Sandaracinus amylolyticus: one gene and its partner. The main gene of each other region encodes a partner of the protein of the gene in region 2 in a complex. Links are inferred from orthologs where the notes say so. Each region holds a gene or a part of one and is shown on either strand. Other genes may lie near its edges. The genes, in order: prfA and prmC.

Region 1 (3,207 bases), 5.2 Mb from region 2 along the record:
GCCGATCACGATCACCGCCCGACGCCACGGCCCGGCTCCCGCCGCCGATCACGATCACCGGCCGACGCCACCGCCCGGCACCCGCCGCCGATCACGATCACCGCCCGACGCCACCCGCCGGCGCCCGCCGCCGATCACGATCGCCGCCCGCTGCCCCCGCGTGGCACCCGACGCCGATGACGATCACCCGCCCGACGCGACCGCGCTCAGCTCGCCTCGCAGAGCGGCGCGCGCGGCGCGCACTCGTTCTCGACGCACGAGAAGCTCGCGCACTCGAGCGACGACTGGCACTCCGCGCCGTCCTCCCGCGAGCGCGTGCACACCGGCGGCTCGGCGCGGACGTCGCAGAAGAGGCCCGTCGCACAGACCGTCGAGGCCCCGCATGCGTCGCCCTCGCCCGCGATCGCGCGGCAGGTGCCGAGCGCGTCCGCGTTGATCGCGGTGCACGAGCGGCTCTCGCAGTCGAAGAGCGTCGAGCAGGCGCCGCCATCGGCGACCCGCGCCTGGAAGACTCCGTCGCACTGCGAGACCAGCACCGAGCCGGTCACCATCGCGCGGAAGTCCTCGCACGACTGCTCCTCGAAGCCCTCGAGGCACGAGGCCGCGAGCGCCCCGTCGTAGTCGACGCGCCCGGCGTCGATGCTGGTGGCGAGCGTCTCGAACACGGTCCCCAGCGATGCATCGAAGTACGCGATGCACTCCTCGGTGGTGCTCGGCGTGGGGGACGCGACCCCGAAGAAGCCCGCGCGAGAGTCCGCGTCGCAGCAGTCGAAGAGCCGCGTGCAGAGCCAGCGCGATCCCTCGGCGCCGTACTCCTGGACCGAGATCGGAGCCGGGTCGTTGTCGCAACCAAGCGCGGCGATGAGGACGAAGGGAGCGAGCCAGCGTGTGTCGTGGATGTTCATGACCGCCGATTGTGCACGCACCGCTCCACGAGCTCCGCGCCGAGCGCCCCCGCACCGATCGCCACGACCCCGATCCCCGCGCGACAGCGCGCGCACGCGCGCGGCGCGAGCCCTCCCCACCTCTACCTCGCGAGGCGGCAGAACCGCGGCGCCGGGCGCCTCACGCCGAGACCCATCAGCCGCGGGACTGCGCCTCGAGCAGCGCGGCCTGATGGCTCGCGCGCAGCGCGCTCAGCAGCTCGTCGACGTCGCCGTTCATCACCGCGTCGAGCTTGTGCAGCGTCAGGCCGATGCGGTGATCGGTCACGCGGTTCTGCGGGTAGTTGTAGGTGCGGATCTTCTCGCTGCGCTCGCCGCTGCCGACCATGCCGCGACGCTCCGCCGCGATCTGCGCGTCGTGCGCCGCTTGCTCGCGCTCGAGCAAGCGCGCGCGCAGCACCTTCATCGCGCGCGCCTTGTTCTTGATCTGCGAGCGCTCGTCCTGGCACTTCACGATGATGCCGCTCGGACGGTGGAGGATCTGCACCGCGCTGTTCGTGGTGTTGACGCCCTGACCGCCGGGCCCGCCGCTCGCCGCGATCGAGATCTCGAGGTCCTTCTCGTCGATGTCGACGTCGACCTCGTCGGCCTCGGGCAGCACCGCGACGGTCGCGGTCGAGGTGTGGATGCGCCCCTGCGACTCGGTCGCGGGCACGCGCTGCACGCGATGCACGCCGCCCTCGAAGCGCATGCGCGAGTACACACGATCGCCGCTGAACGACGCGACGATCTCCTTGTAGCCGCCCGCGCTCGCGTGGCTCGTGTCGAGGATCTCGACCTTCCAGCCCACACGATCCGCGTAGCGCGTGTACATGCGGAAGAGATCCGACGCGAAGAGCGCCGCCTCCTCGCCGCCGGTGCCGCTGCGGATCTCGACGATCGTGTTGCGCGCGTCGTTGGGATCGCTCGGCAGGAGCAGGACCTCGAGCTCCTTGGCGAGCGTGTCGAGCTCGGCCTCGAGCGTCGGGATCTCTTCCTCCGCCATCTCGCGCAGATCGGGATCCGCGAGCGCGGCGCGATCGTCCTCGAGCTGCTTCGAGGTCTTCTTCCAGCGCGCGAACGTCTCGACCAGCGGGCCGAGCTCACCGTGCTCGCGGCGCAGCTGCGCGTAGCGTTTGCCGTCGCTGATCACGTCGGCGCGGCAGAGGAGCTCTTCGAGCTCCTCGTGACGCATCGCGAGGGATTCGAGCTTGTCGACCGGGAGCATGCTCAAGTGGCGCGCCTCGAGGCGCGGAAGGCGCTGCGCAGGAGCGCGCTCAACGCGATCCTGCGTAGTGCGCGAGCGCGCCGTCGAGCGACGGGAAGACGCGCACCTGATCGCTCGCGGGCGCACGATCGCCTTCGCGCTGGCGCCAGAACGCGCTCTGCATCGACGCGATCGCGACCTCGATCTGCGCGTCGTCGGGCTCGCGCGTCGTGATCTTCTGGAAGAGGAACCCCGGCCACAGCAGCACCCGCAGCGGGCCCGTCGTGCAGTAGCGCGCCGAGAAGCGCTGGAGCTCGTACGAGATCGCGGCGATCGCCGGAAGCAGCGAGATGCGCAGCGCGAGCGTCGCGATCTGTCCGCCGATCCCGCTCGCGCCCGGGAGCACGAGCGGCGTGACGATCGAGCCGAGGATCACCGACACGATCACCACGGTGATCAGGAACGTCGTGCCGCAGCGCGGGTGCAGCGTCGACTGCGCGCGCACGTTGTCGACGGTGGGCGCGAGCCCCGCTTCGTACGCGAAGATCGTCTTGTGCTCGGCGCCGTGGTACTGGAAGACCCGACGAATCTCGGGGATCCGCGAGATCGCGACGAGGTACGTCGTGAGCACGACGAGCTTGAACACGCCGGTCAGCGCGTGGAAGCGCCAGTCGCCGAGATCGAGGTCCGCGCCGATCAGCCAGCCCGCGCCGGTCGCGAGGAGCTGCGGGAGCGCGATGAAGAGCCCGAGCGCGAGCAGCGTGGACACGAACATCGCCGCGCGCGAGCCGCCGCTCGATGCGCCGCCGCCCGACGAGGTGGGCTCGGGGTCCTGGGTCGCGAGCATCGCGGGGAAGAGCAGCACCGGGAGCATCGACGCGATGCCGGTGCGCTTCGGCGCCTCTTCTTCGCCCTGCTGGTCCGCGCTGAACTGGAGCGCCGAATACCCGAGCGAGAGCGACTCGTACAGCGTCCCGATCCCGCGCAGCCCCGGGATCTTCCAGATCGGGCTGCGCAGCGCCGCGGGGAGCGGACCGTCCTTGACGACGATCTGCCCGTCGGGCCTGCGCACCGCGA
Region 2 (3,120 bases):
GCGCGGCGCTGCTCACCGTCGTCGAGGACCTCGCGCACCAACCCACGCTCGATCCCTGGACCTCGAACGCGACGTCCGACGCGATCACTCGCTGGCTCGCATCACGAGCCCCGACGATCGAGCGCGCCATCGACGAGGCCTACGAGAGTGATCGCGACTTCCACCGCTACAACCGCGACGCGTTCCTGCTGCGCGCGCAGACGCTCTGAGCTCACGATTCACGCGCGACAGCGCACACACGCGCGAAGCGCGGTGCGACGCGCGAGCGCTCGGGCCGCGCGAAGAGCGCGGACCGGGGGCGAGCTCTCCACCACCTCACCCACGGGCGGGCCGAAGCCGTACCGGCCCTCCTCCGCGCCACTCACCGGAGCGCTCGCGCCTGATTCACCGACCAGTCGTAACCGAGCTCCCCCACCGCGGTCCCATCCGAGATCCCCCGGACCCGCTCCGGCGCGTACCGACGGAGCCACCCGAGCACGCTGCCGCCGCCGTCGCGCTCGAAGTCCGCGCGGTACCACGTGAGGATCGCCGATGCCCTCACGGTCCCGCCCTCGACGCGCAGCCCGCGATCGCTCACCATCCACGCGCGCGTCAGGCGATCGAGCGTCGCGTCGAGATCGCTCTCGCGGAACGCGCGCGGATGGAGCGCCGGACACGATCGCGCACCACACACGAGCGCGGCATGCACGCGCGCGTCACGGAACCGCGCGCGGATGACGCGATGCTCGACGTCGTCGAGCGTCCTCTCCCGACCCGCGACGCGATGTCGCTCGCGATCGAAGAACCCCGGCACGCGCATCACGCTCTCGAGCGGCCAGCGCTCCACGATCTCGCTCACCACGATCGCGTCGTACGCGTTGAGCCACGACGAGAGCGGCTCGTCCTCGCGCATCGTCGCGACGCTCTCGAGGAACGTCGCGAGGTCGCGACGGCCCGCCTCGTCGCGCGCGAGCCCCGCGTAGTCGAAGCCCTCGTTCCGCGCGTGGGCGCGCAGCACGCGATCCCAGGGCTCGACGTCGAGCGCCGACGCCACGCTCGGCACCAGCGACACCACCATCGCGATCAGCAGCGCGCGCACGTCTCTTACTACGTCGCAGCGCGCGATCCGCTTCGAGCGCGCCGCGCTTCGACGACGCGCTCGTGCCCGCCGAGATCCTGGTGCGCCCTGCCCTCGACGAGCCCCGCGCGCTCGAGCAGCGCGATCACCGCCGGCGCTTGTCCCGCGCCGACCTCGATCAGGATCGACGCGCCGGGCGCGAGCCACTTCGGGGCCTCCGCGCACAACCGATGGAGCACGTCGAGCCCTTCGGGCCCGCTGAAGAGCGCCATCCCGGGCTCGTGCTGCGCGACGTCGGGCGCGAGCGTCGCGCGCTCGTGCTCCGCGATGTACGGCGGGTTGCAGGCGATAAGCGCGTACTCGCGCGGGCTCGGGAGCGCCGCGAAGAGATCGCCGTGATGAAAGCGCACCCGCTCCGCGACGCCGAGCTTCGACGCGTTCTTCTTCGCGACCTCGAGCGCCGCCTCGCTGAGGTCGGTCGCGTCGACCTCGATGCCGGTGCGCTCGGCAGCGAGCGTCACCGCGATCGCGCCGCTGCCGGTGCAGAGGTCGAGCACCGCGCCGCTCGCGTCCTCGGGCAGACGCTCGAGCGCCGCCTCGATCAGCGTCTCGGTGTCGGGCCGCGGGATCAGCACCGCGGGTGAGACCTCGAAGCCGCGCCCGAAGAATTCGCGGCGCCCGAGGATGTACGCGACCGGCTCGCGCTTCCGACGCCGCAGCACGAGCTCGCGGATCTTCGTCAGCTCGTCGGGCGCGAGCGGACGATCGAGATCCATGTAGAGCTTCACGCGATCGAGCCCGAGCGCGTGCGCGACGAGCAGCTCGGCGTCGAGGCGCGCCGACTCGATGCCGCGGGACGCGAAGTCGTCGGCGCTCCACTTCACGACGCGGCGGATCGTCCAGCGCTCAGAGTGCTGATTCATTCGAAGCCGTAGGGGAAATCCAAGAATTTCGTGTCGATCGTGGCGGCGCCCGGAGGGCCGACCGAGCCGTGGTCCGACCCACGGCGACCGAAGGCCCGAGGACGTACGCCGCGATGGGCGCGAAAGCCGCCGGATTTCGTAGGCGCTCGAATGAATCGGCACTCCCGCTGCACGGCGCGTCACTAGCGGAGCGCTCCGCGCATCGCAAAGGGCAACGTCGATGTCCCGGTTTCGACGCGGATCGCTGACCGTTCGGTCAGGACGCGTCAAAAACTTGACACGGCGCGTCAGCAATCTTGAACGCCGTTCAACTCGTACAGCGGCGCCGGGCTAACGCGATGCGTCAGGCTTGTTGCACCGCGTCAGAAAGCGCGTCGCCTATCCGTTCCGGCCTTGTTTCATCAAGGGTTCCCCGCGTAACGTCGTGAGCACGCTCATACGACGCGTCGCGTCGCTCGGCCTCGGTCGGCGAGCGCGCGCGCGTCGCGTCACGTCGTGCTCTCGGGGGTTGGGGTCATGAGGCAGCGCGCCCTCTTCGCTTGTCTGGTGGTCTGGCTGTCGATCGGCTGCTCGCACTTCGACACCACACGGGTGCCCGCGGCGCGCGGGACGCTCGGTGAGGAGATCGTCCGCGTCTTCTGCGAGCGGATGGCGTCGGAGGCGAACCCGACCGACGTGATGGGCCTACGATGGAAGCCGGTCTGTCGCGGCGAGGTGCAGCCGCCGGGCGACGCGCCGCGCCAGCTCGTGGTGCTCATGGAGAACCGCGAGCGCCTCGCGCGCGCGCTCGATCAGGTGCTGCCCGAGGACGCGATCGGCGACGATCTCGGGTTCTTCCTCGGCGAGCTGCTGCCGCTCTACGACGCGCCCGAGGAGCGACTGCCGCGCAACACGCGGCTGCTCGCGGAGCTGCTCGAGACGCTGCGCGACGATCGCGAGGCGATGGAGGCGCTCGCGCGCATCGGGACGCGCGAGGGATATCGCCCGCTGCGCCTCGCGCTCGGCGTGGTGCGCCCGGTGCTGGCGTACGAGGACTTCGACGAGTTCGCGAACCTCGCGCTGCGCGTCGTGAGCGATGATCCCGCGGATCCCGCGGACGGTCTCGCGGCGGGCGAGTGGCAGGAGATGCAGCGCGCGCTC

Evidence for each region.
Region 1: the proteins of prmC (region 2) and prfA are in contact, whole or in part, in a crystal structure (PDB 2B3T), measured with the Escherichia coli proteins. The link is inferred for Sandaracinus amylolyticus from one-to-one orthologs.

What each region holds. Positions count from the first base shown.
Region 1 is NZ_CP011125.1:9,037,325-9,040,531, forward strand. What follows is about bases 117-3,012. They hold prfA (peptide chain release factor 1), read right to left. Parts: upstream 2,152-3,012; coding sequence 1,081-2,151; downstream 117-1,080. Other genes in these bases: DB32_RS38020 (hypothetical protein), read right to left, coding at 207-905; DB32_RS38030 (DUF1385 domain-containing protein), read right to left, coding at 2,201-3,012. Outside these bases: more of DB32_RS38030, read right to left, coding at 3,013-3,207. UniProt on the Escherichia coli protein: Peptide chain release factor 1 directs the termination of translation in response to the peptide chain termination codons UAG and UAA.
Region 2 is NZ_CP011125.1:3,854,180-3,857,299, reverse strand. The notes cover bases 34-2,842. They hold prmC (peptide chain release factor N(5)-glutamine methyltransferase), read right to left. Parts: upstream 1,981-2,842; coding sequence 1,087-1,980; downstream 34-1,086. Other genes in these bases: DB32_RS16455 (hypothetical protein), read left to right, coding at 2,497-2,842; DB32_RS16465 (DUF547 domain-containing protein), read right to left, coding at 362-1,078; DB32_RS16470 (hypothetical protein), read left to right, coding at 34-209. Outside these bases: more of DB32_RS16470, read left to right, coding at 1-33; more of DB32_RS16455, read left to right, coding at 2,843-3,120. UniProt on the Escherichia coli protein: Methylates the class 1 translation termination release factors RF1/PrfA and RF2/PrfB on the glutamine residue of the universally conserved GGQ motif, i.e. on 'Gln-235' in RF1 and on 'Gln-252' in RF2.